One region of the Gracilibacillus salinarum genome, then DNA from elsewhere that is predicted to be linked to it. Evidence: predicted binding sites of a transcription regulator. Region 1 holds the regulator's gene; each other region holds the start of a gene.
The links. The regulator LexA, encoded in region 1, represses DNA repair genes until DNA is damaged. The targets are predictions, from matches to a motif close to CGAACATATGTTCG.
Positions count from the first base shown of each region.

Region 1 (7,986 bases):
GCCATAGATAAAAATAAATAACGTGATCCAATTTTATATTCTTCTTCACTTATATTCCTCATCTTTTTTTCACCTCATCACAAGAACGTTTGTTCTTATTATATACCTGATAACAAAAAAGACGCAAATTGAATTTTATGGAAGGGAAATTCTAATTTTTGTCGAAATAGTAAATATGTCGTGTTGGAAAAGGAGAGTAAACATATGGTAGATGTAAAAATTAAATTAGAAATAAAGACAACGGTAGATGTTGAAGATTATTCAATATTAATAAAGGTATATGATCATCAATTGAAGAAAAACTTCTTCTGTTTTGAAGAGGATGTAGAGCATTTGAGAGATGATGGACTACGAAACTATATTCTAGATAATATGTATGATATAAAAGCTGGGAAATTTCATGTAGATGAATTTGAACCTTCTGCAAAACGTGATTTTCCAAATATACTTAGAAGAAGTTAAACTAAAAGGCACCTACTTAAAATGCAGGTGCCTTTTATAATATTTAGTCATCTTTACATATAGGAAAATAATGCTAGAATGTTTATAAAAGACTAGGGGGAGATCAAATTGAAGAAGTACATATTGATTTTATTACTGTTATTTGTTGTAGCTTGTTCTAGTGATAATACGAGTGGTGAGGTTGAAGCTGATGATCAAAGTCAAAGTGAAGAAGTCGAAACAGGAGAAGAAGCAAACGATACTGGTAATGAGGAAGAAGACGAGAATAAAGAAACTGAAAACGCCAGAACCCAAGAAGATATTGAACAAGAAGGGAGACTGACAGAAGTAGGAGATATTTCTGAAGATCAACACGGTAAAGTTGAATTACTTAAAATAGCCAATATCAATGAAACGATAGAGCATGGTCCTTTAGAAATAAACTTTGTAAATGCAAAAATTTTAAAATGGTCTGATATTCCAAGTAATATAGTGAATCAAGCATCTCGTTTTGGAGATGTCACAGATGATGAATTTGATTTTCTTCAAATTCGAATGATTGTAGAAAATACTAGCGATAAGGACATAATTTTTTACGGGATAGATAGTATTGTTACAGACAATAAGCAACAAATAGAGGCGGCTAGTGAAGAGTTTTTAGGGAATTTCGTTGATGGTGAATATCTAGGTAATGTAAAAAAAGAATATGTACAGGGTTATATATTAAAAGATTCTGATATTAAAAATCTAAGGGTTGTGTTTTCCTATGTTGAGGAAATGGACACTTATGAAACAATAGCCGAAAAACTAGACTATGACATTAATTTTGAATAAAAGCTTAGCACCTACTATTCGGTAGGTGCTAATTGTAAAAGTATAAACCTGTACGGATACGTAAATTTGTCGCTATTTTTACACCCACGAAACACCCACGAGCCACCCACGAATTTTGAAAAAAGGTGACATTATTTGATTTAATCAATAATTTAAAATGCTAATTTATCAAGCATTTAATATAAATATACCGAGTTTCTTCCTATTAAAATGTAGTCCGTACGCAAGTACACCCTTGGGAAAGAGAACAATATATCCAGTCTTATTAATAAGCAGAAACCCTTGGCACTGTTGGTGTCGGGGTTTTTCTATTTATATATCTTAATCTTTTACCATAAAATGATTTATCTATCCATATTTGAAAAACTTAGCATTCTTGTTTTATAAGCTTAAAGTCTATAAGTACAGTCATAGAAGTAATCATGCCGAACAAGAAAATGAGTACTTATAATATGGTTTATGTTAGCTGCTTAGTGATAATTTTGAAATGATTCATGTGCTGGAATACCGCTTCGGCCAACCACTCCGTGCCCGCAGGACGCGGAGCCTATTTCCGGAGCTTTGCTAAGCAGATAATCTATATCAAAATTACCATTTTGCCATACTGCCTTTGTTAACGCAAAATAGGATCGTTCTCCTACGAGAACGATCTTATTACATGTTAAAAATGTAGAGAAAGCGAGAAGGCTTTTAACGTGTGTTAAGGACAATCTCTACCTAGCTTAAAATTAATTTTGTCCGCGTATTCTGGAAAATCAATAAGTGGATTTCTATTCTTCTGAATATGGTAGATTTCTTTGTTACGGTGTTTTTCGTAAATGGATACTTCGAAAGTTTGATGCCAGTTTAGCAGGGTGTCAATATCCTTATCGTTGTATTGACTAACTATCCCAGGATATCTAATTAAGAAGTATAATGTCGCTCTGGCAACCACACCTTTTCCGCTTTCAGGTTCAAACTTTTCTTCATCGTATTTTCCGCATTGTGTTTTTATTGTTTCAATATTCATCTCTGGTGTGTAGTCCTCGAAATCTACATAAGGGTAATTAGATCTGGTCGAGTTACATGTTTTATCGCATGTGAAAAGATGATGCAGATCACCTCTCATTGGATTATCTTCATCAAACCATGACTGAGGAACAACATGTTCACAATTAAACATGTTTTGGCGTTCAATTTTAGCTACTGTTTTTATCCAAGTATTATCATCTTTCGTTTTATTGCTTGCCAAATTTTGAAACGCTTGTTTTCTAATTTGTACTGCTTCATGATCTTCTTTTATGGTTTGTTCAGGATCTTTGTGGTTTCCTGAATAGATACTTTTCAGGTTGCCATCCAAATGAAGGTCGACTGTTGAATAAAGGTAGTCGCGTGTTTCGGAATTATAGGGTAGTTGGTTTTCATGTGTGCTTGTCGTTAAATGGTTTAGTTGCTCATATAAGTTGGGGGAGTTTTTTTTATCAAAGTTAATGTGCTGGTAATATGCCTTGATAAGACGTAAATCTTCTTCTTTGTCATAGTATTCGTTTGTATTTTTATTTTTGTTTTGATTAACCTTTAATTTCATTAGCGTGTGACTTAATTTTTCACTTTCCAATTTGTTCATGATTTTCCCCTTTCTTTATGACATAAGAAATGGATAGAAAGGTAGGTGCTAGCATCCTACCGGAACTGATGTTACCATTGTTGCTTGGAAAATGATTGTTTAATTCTTTGAAGTTCTATTTGTTTCCTTTACATGGGGAGCATTGATTCTATCTAATTGGTCAACTAGATTCAGCATAAGAAAGCCATTACCCTCGGCACTTTTTTGAAATGCAAGTGGAAGGGTACGTCTGATAAGTTGAGCATATACCTCTGATTCAATAACAGATCTTTGGAATTCTTTTTCGCTTAAATTAATGATTAATGCGAGTGCACCTGCTACATGTGGAGCGGCCATAGACGTTCCTGATAATTTAGCAAATTTACTATCTAAATAAGTAGATAATATATCTACTCCTGGCGCTATAAGATCTACCTCGTTATTCGTATTCGAAAAGGGAGCAAGCTCTAAGTCTAAGTTAACAGCACCTACACTAATGACTTCGTTATAAGCTCCTGGATAAGCATATTCTGGAGTTTCCTGATTTCCATCCCCTTCATTACCTGAAGCGACAACGACAGATACATCATGATTTATTGCGTTTTGAATGGCTTCATGCATCTCAGGGATATCATTCGGTCCACCTAAAGACATGGAGATGACCCTTGCACGTTCATTATTTGGTCCACGCCAATCAACTGCATAGTTAATTGCGTTAATAATCCATTCGTATTCCCCTGAACCTTCGCCCGATAAAGCCTTTAGACTTAATATTTTAGCTTTTGGCGCAACGCCTACAACCCCATTGCCATTAAGGCTTGCTGCAATAGTTCCGGATACGTGTGTTCCATGCCCGTTATTGTCTTCAAAGTTGTCTTGGTCTCCACTATAGTCACTTGTGAAATTTCGTCCGCCAATAATTTGCTCCTTAAAGTCTGGATGATCCGATTCAATTCCGGTGTCTATCACCGCAACGACGATATCTTCTCCTTCAAAACCTTTCTCCCATAAGGCGGGAGCCTGTACTAGTTGAACGCCTTCAGGGGTCTCATTTTTGGAATCCTCAATCGATTGAATCGTATAAGGAATTAAGTGAACCTTGTTTTGTACCATATTTTATTCACTCCTCTAAAGTTTACCCTCTCTCTATACAGTATGTGATTAGGTTGAAAAAGTTTACTAGATTTACTGAAATTAAGATAGTTGTCATAAATGGAGTAAGTAAGCTGTGATGTGGAAATAGTTGATGTGTCGGCATCCAATGTCTGGAATTGAAAGAAGGTTTTGCTACTTATATTACCTATTTCACTAGGCTTCAAACCAATAAAAGAAAAAAATATAAATTTTAACAAAAAAGAGTAGAAGGATTATTTTGAGTAGGAAAGCCCTCGGCATTTTCACCAAAGGCTTTTTTGAATCTATTATAAGCTGCGGTACAAGCCAACTACTCTACCAAGAATGCTGACATTATCGTAGATTAACGCATCCATTGTCGCGTTCTCAGGCTGCAGTCGAATATGATCCTTTTCCTTGAAGAAACGTTTTACCGTTGCTTCACTTTCATCTGTCATGGCTACAACGATATCGCCGTTTTCAGCTGTATTCTGCTGTTTGACAATGACTTTGTCTCCATTGAGAATACCTGCTTCAATCATACTGTCCCCTTCAATAATCAATACAAACAACTGTTCGCTTGCGTGCATTTCGTTATGTGGAATAGGGATGTATTCTTCAATATTTTCTACTGCTGTAATCGGAAGTCCTGCTGTTACCTTACCGATTACGGGAGCAAAGGTAGCTTCTGTCTTAGGAATTTCTAAATCGCCATCTTGTGGCAATACTTCTATTGCTCTTGGTTTCGTAGGGTCTCGGCGAATGTATCCTTTCTTCTCTAATCGCGCTAGATGTCCATGTACCGTTGAGCTTGATGCTAGACCGACTGCCTCTCCAATCTCGCGAACAGAGGGTGGATATCCTTTTAACTCTACTTGTTCTTTAATATAAGCTAAAATCTCCTCTTGTCGCTTTGATAGATTTGTCATATTTCAATCTCCTAACACGTAGTATTTATTAATCAAAGTATAGCATATATGATATAGCATTACAAACATTCGTTCGAAAAAAAGAGTTGACATGAACACCTGTTCGTGTATAATGAAGGTACGAACAAAGGTTCTGGGAGGGATGCAAGTTGTTAAAAAATATATCGAAAGTTGACATTTTTTATTTGGTAGCATTTATACTAGGAATTGCATTTTTTTATTTTTCAGCAGTAACAAACTTGTAGAATTGTAGGTGTACGTATTATGTCCAAAGCCATTATTTATTGTCGGGTAAGTACAAATAAAGACTCACAAGAAACCTCACTGAAACGGCAACAGGAAGAGTTGCGATATTTTGCATCCCGATATGAGATGGAGATCGTACAAGTAATAGAAGAGAAGCAGAGTGGGTATGAAATCGAAAGAGAAGGCATTTTTGCTATGCTGGAGGCCTTTCAAAGCAGCTCAGCAGATACGTTACTCATTCAGGATGAAACGAGATTAGGGCGAGGGAATACGAAGATCGCCTTACTGCACCAGCTTCAACGGTTAGATGTGTCCATTTATTGTTTAGCGCAGAATGGTGAATTACAACTGTCAGAAGGGGATTCAATGGTGTTGCAAATCGTCTCGATTGTGGAAGAATACCAACGCAAATTACATAACGCCAAAATAAAACGGGGCATGAGAAAAGCTGTTGATAACGGATTTAATCCAGCGGAGAACCTGTCCAATCAACACCTTGCGAAAGGAAGAGAACGCAAACAATTTCCGATCGAAGAAGTGAAACGGCTGAAGCGAAATAATCTGACCTTTCAAGAAATTGCATCTATCCTGCGAGGAATGGGATACAATGTGTCGAAAGCAACGGTCCATCGGCGTTATCAGGAATATCAATCACTTGAAAAGTCTATCAAGGAAGATTAAAATAGAGAGAGGGTATACAAGTTATGTATACTCTTTTTTCGTGGTAAAATACATGCATGCATGTTTGAATAAAAATGATGGAAAAGAAATCGAGGTGTAAATAGTATGCTTTCCCAAGATAAAATAGCTCGTATAAATGAGTTGTCGAAAAAATCTAAATCAGAAGGTTTAACAGAAGAAGAAAAAAAAGAACAAAAGGATTTACGAGAGGCATATTTAAAAAATGTAAGAAAATCTTTTAAAAACCAACTAAAAGGAATGACGGTAGTTGATCCGAATGGTGATGACGTTACTCCAGAAAAATTAAAGCAGTTAAAGAAGAAGTAACGGTAACTTCTTCTTTAACTACTTGTAAAATAGTGACCATACAAGTTGAATTTCATTAAAAAAAACTGATAATTCTAACGAAAATTAAAGTGTTTTAACTTTAATATACTTGTCATATAGCGTATTTCGTTATAGGATTATAGATGTGCGTACATATTTTTTGGATATTGAAAGGGGAAAAATCATGTCAAACCAAACTGAACAATTGTCTATTAATTCAATTAGAACATTGTCGATAGACGCAATTGAACAAGCAAATTCCGGACACCCGGGCTTACCAATGGGTGCTGCTCCAATGGCATACACACTTTGGACCGAGCATATGAACCATAACCCAAAAAGTTCTAAATGGTTTAACAGAGACCGTTTCGTTCTTTCTGCAGGTCACGGTTCGATGTTACTTTATAGCTTACTTCATTTATCTGGTTATGATGTAACGATCGAAGACCTTAAAGGATTCCGCCAATGGGATTCAAGAACTCCAGGACACCCGGAAGTTCATCATACAGATGGTGTAGAAGCAACGACCGGACCATTAGGACAAGGTATTGCTATGAGTGTTGGTATGGCAATGGCCGAGAAACATCTATCAGCTAAATACAACAAAGATAACTATAACATGGTAGATCATCACACTTATGCAATTGTTAGTGACGGTGATTTAATGGAAGGTGTTTCTCATGAGACTGCATCATTAGCAGGTCATCTGAAGCTTGGCAAACTTATTGCATTATACGATTCAAACGATATTTCTTTAGATGGTGAATTGAATAAATCATTCTCGGAAAATGTCGAAGATCGTTTCAAAGCATACGGCTGGCAAGTAATTCGTGTGGAAGATGGTAATGATACGAAAGCGATCTCTAATGCGATTGCTGAAGCAAAACAAAATACAGATCAGCCGACTTTAATCGAAGTGAAGACCGTAATTGGCTATGGTTCTCCAAACAAATCAGGATCTGCAGCTTCACACGGTGCAGCACTAGGTGCGGAAGAAGTTGCCTTAACAAAAGAATTCTATAGCTGGGAACACGAAGCATTCCATGTACCAGAAGAAGTTTACCAAGATTTCCAAACAAAAATTGTTGACAATGGTAAAGAGAAAGAGCAGAAATGGAACGAACTATTCGACGCTTATAAAAATGCGCATCCTGAATTAGCTACAGAATTAGATGACGCGATCAATAAGAGATTACCTGAAGGTTGGGAAAAAGAATTACCAGTATATGAAGCTGGAAAAGATGAAGCGGCAACACGTGCTACATCAGGTGAAGTGTTAAATGCTATTGCCAAATCAGTTCCAACTTTATTCGGTGGTAGTGCCGATTTAGCAGGCTCTAACAAAACAAACTTGAAAGATGCTGGAGATTTCTCTGCGGCAACACCAGAAAACCGTAATATTTGGTTCGGTGTACGCGAATTCGCGATGGCGGCAGCGTTAAATGGTATGGCGCTACATGGCGGATTAAAAGTGTTCGGTGGTACATTCTTTGTATTTAGTGACTACCTGCGTCCGGCTGTTCGTTTATCAGCCATCCAAAACCTACCTGTAACGTATGTATTAACACACGATTCCATTGCTGTCGGAGAAGATGGACCAACTCACGAACCGGTTGAACAATTAGCCGCTTTCCGTGCGATGCCAAATCTTTCCGTTATCCGTCCAGCAGACGGAAACGAAGTGCAGGCTGCATGGAGACTAGCGATTGAATCAACATCCCAGCCGACCGCATTAGTCTTAACTCGTCAAAACTTGCCAACACTAGATGGTACTGCTGAAAAAGCATACGAAGGTGTGAAAAAAGGTGGATATGTTGTAAGTCCAGCTTC
Region 1 covers NZ_CP095071.1:402,881-410,866, forward strand. Annotated here, with positions in the region: gene MUN87_RS02020 (YhjD family protein) at 1-62, opposite strand, end outside; gene MUN87_RS02025 (hypothetical protein) at 205-462, shown strand; gene MUN87_RS02030 (hypothetical protein) at 571-1,275, shown strand; gene MUN87_RS02035 (endonuclease I family protein) at 1,976-2,881, opposite strand; gene MUN87_RS02040 (S8 family peptidase) at 2,981-3,973, opposite strand; gene lexA (transcriptional repressor LexA) at 4,282-4,902, opposite strand; gene MUN87_RS02050 (YneB family resolvase-like protein) at 5,167-5,829, shown strand; gene MUN87_RS02055 (DUF896 domain-containing protein) at 5,935-6,156, shown strand; gene tkt (transketolase) at 6,341-7,986, shown strand, end outside.

Region 2 (7,986 bases), 960 kb from region 1:
ATCGGTAATATGCGCCTGTAAACTTCTGGTGAACCAATTTTTCGCAATATTGTCCCACCTTTTCTTTAGTTGATCGCGTAAATCTTTGGCCTGGTCTCGCTTGGCTTCATCACATTCTACTTTCTTACGGGATAGCGCCTTAAATTTACTTCCAGCAAAAACAGAACGAGCTTCATCCCATGAGATCTGGATCGCTCCTTTTGCTTGCTGGATCATTTCTTTATCCGCATCAATCGCTTCGGCATACTGATAAGGTCCATCACTTGCTCTTGTGATATCAAGCGCCTGATCTGCCAGCATTTCCATTACATTCAGCTGTTCAATCACTTCTTGTTTCAGCAATTGAAGCCAAGGAATCTCCTCCTCATTCGTCTCTGGATCTACTTGATAAATAGTTGCCATTTGATCAAGCCAGTCATCTGGACTTGGATGCTGGATCGAAAATTCATACATTTTTAAAATGAGTGATTCTACTTCTAAATCGTTTCGATCATTACTAAATCGGTCAACAACGGAGAAAAAGGCAGCTTGTTGTTCTTCATCTTCTTCCCCATACCACGATTCAAAAAGTTCTTCCAGTACATCTTGACGGATCAGATCAGCTTCCATATTGTCTGCAATCCGGAAGTTGGGATCAATGTCAATTTGATAGGCATACTTACGGACTAAATCCATACAAAAGGCGTGTAAGGTCGAGATCGACGCGCTCTGCAGTAATGATAATTGTTTTTTCAGATGTGTGGAACGCGGATTTTCTTCTAATGACGCTTCAATGGCAGCACCAATTCGATTACGCATTTCCTGTGCTGCCGCATTTGTAAAGGTAACGACTAACAGCGTATCAATATCGACCGGTTTCTCTTCGTGCAACAGCTTTTGAATAATGCGTTCGACCAATACCGCTGTTTTTCCCGATCCTGCCGCTGCTGCCACTAGAATATTCTTACCGGATTGGTAGATAGCATCTTCTTGTTCTTTTGTCCATTGCGGCATTATGCTTCACCCCGCTTGATTGCTTCGATTACTTCTTCGTCTTTCATTTCTTTTAATTTACGATAATTATTTTCAGCAAGTGTCGGATCAAATTGGCAGACAGAACGGAAATCACAGAACGTACAGGCTGTTAATTGCTGTTGCTGGAACGGATTAAGGTCTACTTTTCCTTCTGTAATCGCAAGGCCGGCATTCTCCATTAACCGGTGAATATAGCCTTGCAGTTCGTTAAAAACATTTTGCTCTGCTACTTGTGAACCTTTATAAAAGGACCCTGTTTTACTGAAGCCAGCAGGAATAATATTACTTCGACCATAATCTAATGTAGTATCCATCATCCGGACAACCTCTTCCTGGTCGACCATCAGACCTTTCATTTTGAACTTCTTGAAGATTTCTTGTTCAATTTTGTCTTCCGATAAAAAGTCGTCTGCTGAAATCATCGGATTATGCACGTGGAAATAGAGCACCCCTGCTGGTGAGGCCGGATGTCCAAGCCAGCCCTCTGCGTTTTGCAATACGACATCTAAGTAAGCCAGCATCTGTAATGCAAGTCCATAATACACTTCCGTTAGATTTAACCCTTTTGCACTGGATTTATAATCTATTATTCGTAAATATAACTGTTCATTTTCAAATGCTTGATCAACCCGGTCGATACGTCCACGTAACAATAACGTATGATCGTTCGGTAACGGAACCGTTAATGGCTGCAATTGATCCGGATAACCAAAACCAACTTCCAAGCCTACCGGGGCAAAGTGTGTCTTACGCGCTTGTTCGCTTAATATAAAGGTTGCTCTTGCAATGACACTTTCTAATTTCTTTTGGATATATTGATAACGATTGGAACTGTGCAGAATCTGATGCTGCAACACATTCGCCAGTTCACCTACCGCTCGATTTGCATACTTCCTGGCATCCAGATCATAAACATCTGCAAATTGCCTGCCTTCTTTCTGAATCCATTCGGTAATTTGTTTTAACGCTTCATGGAATAATTGACCGATATCGGGTGCATCCAGTTTGTAGGTTGGACGATCTTCCAATCCTAAGCTGTACCTGGCAAAATGCTGATAGGAACAACGATGATACATTTCCAGTCTCGATACACTTGCGTTGATTTCTTTCTCATACAATGCTTGTACCGTATCCTTATCCAGATCCACTGGTTTATTTTGATAAAACAAGCTCTTTAATACTTGCTGATGAATCTGCTGCTTGTCCGAATGTTCAATAAACCAATTCAACACATATTCCCAAATTGAATCGATCGGATAACCTCTCAGCTTTCTTGCCAATTGTGCTGTCAACGCACCTCGTGTTTTGTTGGGTGTCGTGACAAAGCGATTGGCGTCTGTCATTTCCTCCGGATCCTGCAAGAATAATCGACTTTGCTGATGAGGAAATAATTCTTCCATTCTTTTTATCAAAGAGGAAGCTGCCTTTTGGTTTCCTTCTTCATTACTGATTGGATAACTGATCCATAAGTTATCCGCTGGCAAGGTAAAGGCTAAATAGACGTAGAACCAATCATCCAGTAACTGACGTTTACTACCTTCCGCCAGCTTTAAACCATGTGTTTGTAACACTGATCGCTCTTCCTCTGTAATCAGTCCATCGCCACCCGGTTTCATTGGCCAGGTTCCTTCATTAACACCTAACAGGAAAGCTGTTTTAATACCATGCATTCTCGATCTGTCAATGGAACCAACTACAACGTGATCAATACTAGGAGGCACATGTGAAAACCGCAAGGCATCGAACCCTGATTCTAATACATTGCGGAAGGTGGAGAGTGACATTTCCTCTTCACCCGCTACTTCTGTTATTTCTTCTAACAACTGAATGACCGCATCCCATACCTGGTCCTGTTCACGGCCTTTCTCTACCCGTCCTTGATTATCGAAATCTTCCCGCATCTGTTCTAATTGCGCCGGTGCACCAATCGATTCAAGCCACTCGAATAAGGCAATTGTTTTTTGACGGATCGTTGGTAATGTCCGCAGCTTTGTGTCAATATCCGCCAGTGCCTCTGCAATTTTATCCCGATAATGATTGATGCGTTTTTGGGCTACTAATTCCCGATCTGTCTGGGTAGATTGGTCAAACCCTCTGAATCGCTGAAAAATCCAGTCTTTATCTGATAACCATCTGCTTCTGCCCCGGACACCATATTCCAGTACATAATTTTCCAACTCATCAATGGCTTCCTGATCCAAACGGAATTCTCCGGCTCCTCTTGGAATAAAACCAGCTTTTAACAGTCGAAAAACGGCATCATAACGCCAATTCCCTTCCACTACATCTAATAATGAGCGAACGGTCTCAATGAGAGGATGGTTCAGCATCGTACGCTTCTCATCAACGAAAATCGGTATTTGATAATCTTGAAAAACGGTTGTAATTAAATCATGGTACACATCCGGTTCGCGAATTAAAATAGCCAAGTCACGATAACGATAGCCCTGATCTCTTACTAATCGGACAATTTCCTGAGCAGTTCCCTCTACTTCTGCACGTGGATGTACTGCTTCTGCAATACGAACTGGCGCTTGATCAGAAAAAGGTTGTACAGGCCTGCTGTCAAAATGATGATCCAAATGAAGAAAAGCATCTTTCTCCCCACCATGCTGATCTGCATACTCTATTTCCGTCGCGACCGATGCTTGTTCAGCTAATTGTTGTAACTGATAATAGGTTTCTTTCGTTTGGTAGAATAAGTCTAATGGCGTCACGTCGTTGTTCAGTTCATTCAGTGTTAACGTAACTGTCACGTTTTTCGCTTTTTTGATCATTACATCGATTACAAGCAGCTCTTGCGGTGTAAACTGATGAAAACCGTCAATATACACCGTCGTATTCTCAAGAAAGTCCGTGTCTTCAAGTTTCTCTATTAATTGCTGCAGCTGATCCTCGCTATCCATATAATGCCCTGCCAATGCATGCTGAAGACTCTGATAAATATATAATAAGTCATCTAATTTATGATGTAATGCTACTTCGCTGACCGTTTTATGCTGGAAACGATCCATTTCACCTAATTGTGCCGTAATCAGATCCGGTGTCACACAATATCGTTTGAATTCGGTGATCATTTCCTCTAACTGTTCAATAAAACCTTGCTTTTCAATTGCTTTTTGAAAGACTTTCCAATCATCCGTCCGCTCTTCGACAATCTTTCTCAGCATCATTTGCATCCCAGTGGATGTAATATATTTCTTGGTTGCACCACCTGTCAGCTGCATAACACGCCACGCTAATCGTGAAAAGCTGTAAACCTGTGCACGAATCGAACCATTTACATCGTCACCGTTTAAAAGCGCATATTCTTGTTGGAATGTCATTTGATCTGGGACTAAATAAATAATGGAAGGACCTTGGGGATCTTGCCTGAGTTCTTGCCTGATCTCTTGTAAACATTGCTCGCTTTTATTCACTGTCGCACTACCCATTAAAAATCGCAACAACAGAAAACACCTACTTTCTTACACGTCTGATATTCTATTACTTATTATAGCAAACGAATGTTCTATGGTAAAGGAAAGTGATGAAAGAAATACTATGTAAATATTAGATTATGGGAAAGCTCAATAGAAAGGCTAATCCGGCAACTGGTGTCATCACCAGCTTTTCTTTTTTTTGCTAGGGGGAGACGAAGCTGGCGATCGTATTTAACGCGAGAAAACTGGTGATAAAAGAGGTATGATGAAAAATAACGGTCGCCATACCAAGTAAAAGAACTGCATTGACCATACTGAGCAAATGAAAGTTTCCCATTACCTCGCGCTCCTCGCCTATTTAATCTTTTCACTATATGCGTATATTTCTTTTTTATTTTCGCAAGGAGCACGATGAAAAGGGTCAGGCTTTTTTCTTCCATTCCTCCGCCAGCATGCCATAAATAACATGATCAACATAATGATCATATAACCATTCTGCCTGTCTGACGCTTCCTTCCTGAACATATCCTAATCGTTCCGGGACTGCTCTGCTTTTATGATTTTGTGCTGCTGCTCGAATATCTACTTTATTCATGTTCAGTTCGTTTATCGCATAGTCGGTTAACGCACCTGCCACTCGTGTCATAATGCCTTTCCCTTGATAGTCCTCTCCAAGCCAGTAGCCGATATAGGCTATTTTGTTGCTCCAGTCGAGAGAATTATAGCCTGCAGTACCTACGATTTCATTTTGATAGACAATAAATGTTGTGAGACTCTCTCCTTCTGCATAGCCCTTTAAGGAATTCTTAATAAACGTTTTGGTGTCTTCTAATTTTGTTGTGAAATCAAGCCACGGCAGCCATTTGCGCAGGTAATCGCGTGAACTGTCGGTTAAGGTAAATACTCTTTCAGCATCTTTTAATTCTATTAATTTCAAAGAAAGTTCTTCATCTATTTTGTGGTAAAACATCGATTACACCTCTTTTTCTAGTTGATATCTCTAATTATTCCATCTACAAATTTCTTTTTTTCTATTGTATATGAACGTTCATCATGAGGATGTTTTCTTGCTAATTCCTGCTTGAGCGTCTCATATTCTTTCGCTTTTTCTCGGTTGTCATTCATATAATCCCTAAAATAAGTGAGCTGGTTCCATAGCAGACCCTGATATCTCACAACATGGAGAATATGTGTCTTTGTCAGTTTTTCCAGATTACTAAACTTAGCAAAAACCCTTTTCCCCTCCACATGTACTTTCGATAACTGATAATAACCATGATTGTTTAATTTTGTTTCGTCAAAATGTTCTATTCGCGATAAATCATCCACTCCGATCAGTATATCAATGATTGGTTTGGCACTGATCTGCTGAATGGAGGTACTCCCTATATGCTGCAACTCTACAATGTCATTACCGATAATCGTGTGTAACAGTTGCTGTTCTTTCTTATATAATCTTTTCCAATCTTCAGAAGGTGGATCAAGTTTTACTTCTCCTTTATTAACACCTAACACCCGATCACTCCTCAGATAATGAATCGTCTTCTCTCCTCATTTCTCTTCGTAATTGACGTAAGAACGAGATGATATAAGACAATAATCCAATAATAATTGTTCCAAACGTATAGACTGTTGTTTCTATGTAGTTTCCGCCGTCGAAATAATTGCCAAATGGCAAAAATGCAATGATACAAATGATGATTGTACCAAAGAAATCTTTCATCTGCGTACTCATGCCATTCTCCTTTGCAATCAAACTCTGCCATCTTTCGGGTTATCAATGAGGTTCATTCTTATGACATATTTTTGCTGTATCCTCTGGATTTTGTCCGCGAGACCTGTTCTTATAGTATTTTCACAGTTCTATCCTGCTTTATCCCATAAACGAAATATCATATTCCATCCTTTTGGCGGTTTGTTCAGCAACTGCTTTTCCACATAGGCGTACCAACAAATGAAATGACATGTTAATCCCTGCTGAGATCCCTGCCGAAGTAACAAGTACTCCTTGATCCACGAATTTCACACCACGCAGGACATCGACTTTGGGGAATTCGTTTGCTAAACGATCGAGGTCAAGCCAATGCGTTGTCGCTTTTTTACCGTCGAGCATGCCTGCCTTTGCTAACAGCAATGCTCCGGTACAAACTGAGGCAATAATATCGACTTCGGATTGTTGCTTGAGAATCCACTCTATAACATTAGGGTTATGTATTTCTATTTCCTCTGCTCCATATCCTCCGGGCACTATTAACAAATCAAGCTTTGGATGATTGTCAAAATGATAATCTGGCAGCACCTGTAATCCATTTCGCGCCTGGAGCGCATCATCTTTTTCGGTAATGGTTACTACACGAAAGAAATTCTCTCCCGTTTCTAAATCAGCAGCTAATGAAAAAACCTCAAACGGACCTGCAAAATCGAGCACTTCAACTTCATTGAATAATAAAATACCTACAGTTCGTTGCCTCATATGCAATCTCCCCCTAAATCAAGTCAAAATAGCCAACAGCGATGATACCGATTACTGAGACAACAGCTAAGCACAGTTCACTGATGGTTGCTACATATTGTCTTGGATTTTCTGCATATTTCCATTCCATATATGCCTTTGCTGTAGCTCCTATCAGTGCGCCAACCGCAAGTGGAATCCAAGGCTGTAACCACCAGATCGTATCACCATATTCCCTTGTTTTGTTAAAGAGAAAACCAAACACGATAACCATGATTGTGATTATTCGGATCGTCCAGTCTAATTGTTCGTGCTGCTTATTTAAATGCTGATTGGGAGGTAACTTTTCGACATTCAACTTTCTCCTGATTTTTTTATTAAGCCACCACATCACAACTAGCAAGCCGACAATTATAAGTATTAACTTCAGAAAAAACATTGGCCACAATTCAGCGGTATTCATATTGACTTCCTTCCCTATTTATAATGTATACGCAAAAACTGCTCTATTTCTTTATTTATTTCTTTTAAATGGGTTTCCGATGGAAAGTGTCCCATATCATAGTTTAGTAGTTTTATTAAATTAGGAATGATTTTCTTTGCACTCTTTTCCAATTTGTCTCCCGGGAAAAAGATGTCTTTTGCCCCTGTTATTACTAATGTTGGTGCTAGAAAATTTTCTAATTCTTTTTGATTTGTTAATTTTGGCATATCTTGTTCTAGCTTGACATATTGAAATACATCTCCAATGATTTCTTTATCAAGCGGTTTCATTGTACCTTCAGACATATTATGTGCAATGGTATTTAAGTGCTTATCAGAAGAATTGATGCGATAGTTAATAAGCGGCAGTAATACTTTTTTTATCATGATCGATTTCGATCCTAGCGTTATTCCAGCTGGTGACACGAGAACTGCACAGTTTATCAGTTCTGGCAAAAAAGTAGCTAATCGTAAAATAATCCCTCCGCCATATGAAGGCCCTATAAACGCACAGTTTTTGATTTGATAGTGTAGAATCATTTCTTGTATCCAATTTGCGAAGTCTTGATTCTTTGCTGATATTCTACTTTCTGCACTGTATCCAGGATGACCGAC
Region 2 covers NZ_CP095071.1:1,361,204-1,369,189, forward strand. Annotated here, with positions in the region: gene addA (helicase-exonuclease AddAB subunit AddA) at 1-993, opposite strand, end outside; gene addB (helicase-exonuclease AddAB subunit AddB) at 993-4,466, opposite strand; gene MUN87_RS22275 (hypothetical protein) at 4,639-4,773, opposite strand; gene MUN87_RS06605 (GNAT family N-acetyltransferase) at 4,858-5,406, opposite strand; gene MUN87_RS06610 (GrpB family protein) at 5,424-5,951, opposite strand; gene MUN87_RS06615 (hypothetical protein) at 5,956-6,171, opposite strand; gene MUN87_RS06620 (DJ-1/PfpI family protein) at 6,310-6,909, opposite strand; gene MUN87_RS06625 (DUF4181 domain-containing protein) at 6,923-7,351, opposite strand; gene MUN87_RS06630 (alpha/beta fold hydrolase) at 7,366-7,986, opposite strand, start outside.
Region 2: the regulator LexA is predicted to act here: its motif matches at 4,514-4,527, upstream of addB (helicase-exonuclease AddAB subunit AddB).

Region 3 (7,986 bases), 450 kb from region 1:
TTGTTGCGGCAGGTACTATTTCAAGAGCAGTCAGTCAGGTGAGATCAACAGTCGGTCATATGATAAAAATTGAAGTTGAAATTGAAAATCAGCAGCAATTAGAGGAAGCGATCGAGGCTGAAGTCGATGTAATCATGTTTGATAACATGTCACCAGATCACATTAAACAATTAATTCATACAGTACCATCCCATATTGTCACAGAAGCTTCTGGATCCATTACAAATGATAATATTGCAGCTTACAGTGACACAGGTGTACATATGATTTCCTTGGGATTTCTGACACATTCTGCTCAAGCACTTGATATTAGTTTTTCATTAGTGGAGGTAACAAAATGAGTATAGATACAATTTTTTCAACCAATCAACAAATTCCGGAGCAATATCTGCATTTGACAGATGATGAGATGATCGCTCATATCCGTCAGATCAAACAAGACATGGGTGATGACCTGTATATTCCAGGTCATCACTATCAAAAAGACGAAGTGATGCAATTCGCTGACTCAAATGGTGATTCTTTAAAGCTCGCACAATTATCTTCCAATGTTAATGCAAGAAATATCGTATTTTGCGGGGTACACTTTATGGCAGAAACGGCCGACATATTATCGAAACCCGATCAAAAAGTTTTTCTGCCAGACATGCGTGCAGGGTGCTCTATGGCGGATATGGCGGATGATAAACAGGTGGAAGAAGCTTGGTATGCTTTACAGACAATGTTTGGAGACACTATTTTACCGCTTACTTATGTAAATTCTACTGCTGCTATTAAATCGTTCGTTGGCGAGCATGGTGGGGCGACTGTGACTTCTTCAAACGCCAAAGAGATGGTACAATGGGCGTTTAAACAAAAGGACCGATTGTTATTTTTACCAGACCAGCATCTTGGCAGAAATACAGCGGTCAAATTAGGTGTTCGTCTGGATGAAATGGCGGTATGGGATCCTATCAACAGAAGATTGGAAACCGATCAGGCACCTGAAAAAATCCGTGTCATCTTATGGAAGGGTCACTGTTCCGTCCACGAGAATTTTACCATTAGCAACATCGAAGAAATTCGTCATTCTCATCCGGATATGAACATTATCGTCCATCCTGAATGTAAATATGAAGTGGTACAACAAGCAGATTATGCTGGTTCGACGAAATACATTATAGATAGTTTGCAACAAGCTGAACCTGGAAGCCAATGGGCAATCGGTACAGAAATGAATCTGGTCAACCGTTTAATAAATCAGCATCATGATAAAAAAATAATTTCATTAAATCCATATATGTGTCCCTGCCTTACTATGAATCGGATAGATTTGCCGCATTTGACTTGGTCGTTAGATGAAATCAGCAAGGGAAAAGGCAGTAATCAGATTATTGTGGAAGAGAAAATTGCCGCGAATGCAAGGTTAGCATTAAATCGAATGTTAAGAATCTCCTGACTTTGGAAGGGTATCTAGAAGATATCCTTCTTTTTTTTATTCAACATTTTAGGCATTTTGCATATGTTGTTAAAGAAGATGGATTAGATCGAGACAAATGCCCTTCCATACTTACCAAGAAGAAAGGAGAAATTGCATTGAAAATTCATATTGTGCAAAAAGATGAGAGTTTATGGACCATTGCGCAAAAATATGGTGTCAGCCTTGATGCTGTTATTGCTGCCAATCCGCAAATTTCCAATCCGGATATGATTATGCCAGGGATGAAAATAAAAGTGCCAACAGGTCATGACAATATGCACCAGATGCCGTCGAACAAGAAGCAGCAAGTAACACCAGGGAAAAAGGATAAACAAGAGGTAAAACCACCTACTCAGCCACCTGCTCAAATTCTGCCACCAAAAGTCGAAGAAGATGACGATAAAAAATGGGAACCACTAAAAAAAGAAATGCCACCATTACCGATTCATTTTAACAAACAACAGCCAGCACCAGCTCCATCTCATTCACAAGATTTAAAATGGACGCAGCTGACGAATAATTTTGAAGCGAATTTCTATCCGACACCACTTGAAGAAGAGGAAGTGGAGGAAGAACAGAAAGTCAGTCCGCAAAAGCCAGTACATCCTGTTTATCCACAGCAACCACAGGCACCTTGCTATTCATCAGAAGGAATTCCTTATGGCTATGGTCCTGTAGGGCAGATGCCACAAATGTCACCACATCATGGACATCATCATCACCATTGTCACCCAGGACATCATCATGGATATCCTGGACAAATGCCACAGCAGCACATGCCACAACAAATGCCGAGTATGCAGCAAGTACAAGGAGCACAACAGCAGGCACCTTCTCAAGGTCAAGGCCAACAGGGGTGGTATCAAGCCCAAATGCCAGCAAATCAAATGCCACAACAGCAGATGATGCCGCAAATGCAGCAGCAAGGTATGCAGCAACCAATTCCTATGCAAGGTGACCCGATGATACCGCAACCAGGAATGCCAAATTATCCAATGATGCCAATGCCATCACAGGGTATGCCAGGTCAACAGCCAATGCCATATCCATCCTACGGACCTCAAGGCATGCCACACAACCCGCATGATGATGACGATTGCGGTTGTGGAGGCAGATAATAATTGAATGTATTTACTCCACTTGTAATAAGTGGAGTTTTTCTTTTGTCACGGCGCTAACTGTCCGTAATATCTCCACTTCAAGATTTGAGAGATAAAAAAGAAGTTCAACGTGGGATAAATGGACGATAACTTCCTGATTGAAGTCTCATTTTATCAGTCAAGAAAGAATATAAGTGCAGTCACAGAAGAAGTGGATCTTTAGTTCGCACTGAGGCATAAGGAGTCTCCGTCTATTTCAAAAATGTTGCTAAGCAGATAAAATCTATCAAAATGACCATTTTTCCATCTTTGTTAACATAATCCATATTATAGATCGTTGTAGATCATGTATGTAAATTAGGACAGGGTGGGTTATGGCCGTTTTCCTATAGTACTGAAAGTATACGGATCCTGTCAAAACCATTTTGTATGTCCACAATATTTTAATGAAGCAGGTAGAAGATGATATAATATGGTGTTGGGATGGAAGTTAATTTCTTAAATCCGCACCTGTGTCAGTGTCACAATATTTTCAATTGTCTGCAGTTATGATAAAGTAAAAGGTGGAGACTAAGATAGATTACGAGAGGTGAGAAAGTATGGCAGGACACTCTAAATGGAAGAACATTCAACGAAGAAAAAATGCACAAGATGCGAAACGCGGTAAAATTTTCATGAAGCATGCGAAAGATATATATTTAGCTGCTAAGCAAGGTGGCGGTGACACGGATATGAACGCGAGTCTTCGTCTTGCAGTAGATAAGGCAAAGGCAGATAATATGCCTAATGACAATATAGACCGCGCTATAAAAAAAGCAACAGGCGATTTGGATGGAGCGAACTTCGAGGAATTGACCTATGAGGGATATGGACCAGGCGGAACAGCTGTTATGGTAGAAGTGTTAACCGATAACAAAAACCGTACAGCCTCTGAGTTACGTCATGCTTTTAGTAAAAATGGTGGTAACCTAGGCGAAAATGGCTGTGTCGCTTTTATGTTCAATCGTAAAGGTTATTTCGTTATCGATCGTGAGAAGACAGAAGCAGACGAAGACACTGTAATGTTGGAAGCTATCGAAGCGGGAGCTGAAGAAATGGAAACTGTCGAGGGTGCATACGAAATATATGCCGACCCTGAAGATTTCCAAAACGTAAAGAAAACGTTGGAAGAAAGCGGCTTTACATTTGAAACAGCAGAAATCACTATGATCCCTCAAACCATGTCAGAAGTGGATGAAGATGCAGGTAACAAAATGGTTAAGTTAGTTCAAATGTTAGAGGACATGGAAGATGTTCAGGAAGTACATCATAACATAGAAGCAGACGAAGCAATTATGGAGCAATTGTAAGAAGAAAAAGACTGATTCCGCGAATAGGAGTCAGTCTTTTTTGACAGTCAAACAATTGAACGATGATAACATCGTTCAACTGTTCACTGCTTCTGCTTTTTGATAGGAACGGAATGTTTCTAATACTTCCGAATAGTCCTTTTTCGTATTAATTTTAATTCCTTCTTTTAAGCGATCAAATAAATGTGATTCTAATTCATCTGTATCGATCTGGTAAAAAGATTGTACGGCAGACTCATGTACTGGAACGCCCTCGAAAATAGTCAGTTTACCATTCTTTAATCCAAAATAGCCATTCGCCTTCAAGTAAGGAGATATATCGTTGACTTCTTTTCGGAAACGGATGTGTCCTTCTTTCTGCTCCATGACTTGCCAATCCTGATACTCCGACCAAAAATCCTCCATGGAAGCGATCGTTTCTTCGACTTGCTCCCGCTCTACATTGCCATCTATATAATGTCGTTCCAATGTTAATTCAATTGTAAGCGGGTCTTGCGCAACTGCCCTGACTTCTTCTGGGCTCTCCGCATTACTCTTTGGTGTTTCTTGTATAGATTGATAGCTGATAACGCCGATTATTGCCACAATGACCCCGTTTAACAGTAACCATAACTTGCTCATTAAAGACCCTCCAATCGAGCTATGTTTACTGTTAGGGTGTCCAAACTGTGAAAATATAATCATCTTTTTTAAAATCTTCAAAACAACAATCGCATTATTATGTCGTTACTTTTCTCAAAGATTTCAGTACCTAACATGAGTATATATAGCTTTCTTTAGACCGGATTATGTAAAATAGCAGCTTAGTGGAGTTTTGAAATATTTCATCTGTTTAGATATCGCCCCCGCCAACCACGGAGACTCCCGCAGGACGCGGAGTGGTTAGCCGAAGCGGTATCCCAGCATATTAAATATCTCAAAATGCATGCTTGGATAGCGATGGTTAATAATCCATATTATAGGTAATTGAGTTGTATATAATTTTCTTAGTTAGGACCGAGTGAACTTACCGGTTTTACTTATACGGTAGGAAAGTATAAAATTTTAGCAATGAAGAAGTTCGACGTAGTGAAAATTAGTATGTAAGAAAAGAAAGTATATAAGTAGTCGTAGAAGTAATCATGCTGAATAGGAGGATAGGTTCCTATAATATGGATTATGTCAACTAAGGCTGTATGGCAAAACGGTCATTTTGAAATATTTTATTTGCGTTGCAAAGCTCCGGAAATAGGCTCCGCGTCCTCTGGGCACGGCATCAGCTAGGCTACTACCTGTAAATGCTTCTTTGCTGCCTTGTGCCGAGGAAGCTTACTTCGAAGCAAAGCTTGCAGACACAGGCACAAATGAAATGGATCTTCAGCTCGCGCTGATTCCACGGGAGTCTCCGCCTATTTCCTACGCTTAAGGGAAGTGCTACAACGCATGGTACAGCAAAAAGCAGTGGTTCTTGGTATTTTTCAATAGCTATTATATATGCATGAAATCAATATGCTAGCTCTGACAAAATTGTAGAGTCCCAATTCTAGCGTAGGCCAACCACGGAGACTCCCGCGGGACAGGCAGGCGCTGAAGATCCACTTTGTGAAGCGATCTTTCTTCACAAAGTTAGCTTCAGCCGTGCCCCGCAGGACGCGGAGTGGTTGGACGGAGCGGTATCCCAGCACATGAATCATTTCAAAATTAACACCAGTTATCTGTTAATCCTCTCACTTTATTCCCTACTTGTTCTTGCGAAAGATCGTTAGATAAGCTAAGATTAAATACGAACGTATGCTTGTGAAAGAGTGTGAATTTGGAATGAAGAGGAGATCAGTGATATGATTGCATATATAAATGGATTAGTATCGGATATAACGGAACAAATCATTTTAATAGAAACGAACGGAATTGGCTATGAAGTAATTTGTCCGAATCCCTATCGTTTTCAAGTACAAACGGGAGAACAATTAAAGATTTACACGTACCATTATGTAAGGGAAGATGCTCAGATTTTATACGGATTTCAGAACCAGGAAGAAAAAAAACTGTTCGCTCAAATCTTAAATGTTTCGGGGATCGGACCTAAGGGTGCGTTAGCGGTATTGGCATCAACATCTGTTAAAGATTTCGTCCTGGCTATTGATCAGGAAGATGAAAAGTTTCTAACAAGTTTTCCTGGCGTAGGGAAGAAAACGGCACGCCAAATGATCCTGGACCTAAAAGGTAAATTACCATTCGACTTTCATACAGAGAATTTATTTAATCAGCAGCCAGATAAAACGGAGGAAAACAATGCATTATCAGAAGCAATCGAGGCACTGAAAGCATTAGGTTATTCAGAAAAAGAAATAAATACGATCAAGCCAGTCTTAGCGAAAGAACAGAGTGATGCAGCGGATACATACATACGAAAAGGGTTAGCCTTACTAATGAAATAGAAAGGAGATTTCATGATGGAGGAACGGATTATTTCCAATGAGATCCAAGAAGAAGATTTATCAGAAGAATTAAGTCTGCGCCCCAAAATGCTGAAGCAATACATTGGTCAGCATAAAGCAAAAGACAATTTAGCGATTTTTATTGAAGCTGCCAAGATGAGAAACGAACCACTCGATCATGTATTACTATATGGCCCTCCAGGTCTGGGTAAAACGACGATGGCACAAATTATTGCAAATGAGATGGGTGTCCAGTTTAAACAAACATCCGGTCCAGCAATCGAACGTTCTGGCGATTTAGCAGCGATCCTTTCTTCCTTGGAAGTCGGTGATGTGTTATTCATTGACGAAATTCATCGTCTGCCTCGGGCAGTGGAAGAAATCCTTTATCCAGCAATGGAGGATTTCTGTCTGGATATTGTCATTGGTCAAGGCCCGAGTGCGCGTTCTGTTCAGCTTGATTTACCACCATTTACCTTGGTAGGTGCTACAACTAGAGCAGGTCTGCTATCGGCCCCATTACGAGACCGCTTCGGTGTTTTATCACGTCTTGAATTCTATGAGGTTATAGATTTATGTGCTATTGTCGAAAGGACTGCTGACATTTTTCAAGTGCAAATAGATAAAGCAGCCGCACTGGAAGTAGCAAGACGGTCACGTGGGACTCCGAGAATTGCTAATCGTTTGTTAAAGAGGGTACGAGATATTTCACAGGTTAAAGGTGAACCAAGTATTTCGATGGAAACGACACAGCAGGCTTTAAAGATGTTGCAGGTAGATCAAGAAGGACTTGATCACATTGATCATAAATTATTACTTTCGATAATAGACGGATTCAAAGGTGGTCCTGTAGGTTTAGATACCATCGCAGCATCGATTGGGGAAGAATCTCAAACAATTGAGGATGTCTATGAACCTTATTTATTACAGCAAGGATTCATTCAACGAACACCAAGAGGGCGACTTGTTACGCCAAAAGCTTATGCACACTTTGACCGGGAGGTGCCTGAATCTTGACGGACGTTGGTAAGATCTTTATTGTAATAGGGGTTGTATGTATAATCGTCGGTCTGTTATGGGGATTCGTTGGCAAACTGCCTGGAGACTTTAGCTTTAAAAAAGGGAATGTATCATTTCATTTTCCGATCATGACATCAATCATTGTTAGTATTATTCTGACAATTATTTTTGCAGTAATAGGACGTTTTAAGTAGAAGGAGTAAAGGCATGAATATAGAAGATTTTGATTTTGATCTACCAGAAGAATTAATTGCACAGACACCGTTACAAGATCGCGCAAGCTCGAGATTAATGGTATTAAATCGAGAAGAACGATCAATCACACATCACCACTTTTACGATATAGCAGATTTTCTTGAAAAAGGGGATTGTCTGGTCTTAAACAATACAAAAGTGTTGCCGGCAAGACTGTATGGAATAAAACAGGATACAGGTGCTAAAGTGGAAGTATTACTATTAACTCAAATGGAAGATAATGATTGGGAAGTACTCGTAAAACCTGCTAAAAAAATAAAAGTTGGTTCTACAATCGTCTTTGGTGACGGACAATTAAAAGCGACCTGTATTGACACGAAAGAGCATGGTGGTCGGATCCTCCGGTTAGAATATGAAGGAATTCTTTATGAAGTGCTGGATGAACT
Region 3 covers NZ_CP095071.1:856,356-864,341, reverse strand. Annotated here, with positions in the region: gene nadC (carboxylating nicotinate-nucleotide diphosphorylase) at 1-341, shown strand, start outside; gene nadA (quinolinate synthase NadA) at 338-1,438, shown strand; gene safA (SafA/ExsA family spore coat assembly protein) at 1,576-2,577, shown strand; gene MUN87_RS04350 (YebC/PmpR family DNA-binding transcriptional regulator) at 3,159-3,908, shown strand; gene MUN87_RS04345 (BofC C-terminal domain-containing protein) at 3,984-4,529, opposite strand; gene ruvA (Holliday junction branch migration protein RuvA) at 5,726-6,325, shown strand; gene ruvB (Holliday junction branch migration DNA helicase RuvB) at 6,341-7,342, shown strand; gene MUN87_RS04330 (DUF2905 domain-containing protein) at 7,339-7,539, shown strand; gene queA (tRNA preQ1(34) S-adenosylmethionine ribosyltransferase-isomerase QueA) at 7,553-7,986, shown strand, end outside.
Region 3: the regulator LexA is predicted to act here: its motif matches at 5,672-5,685, upstream of ruvA (Holliday junction branch migration protein RuvA).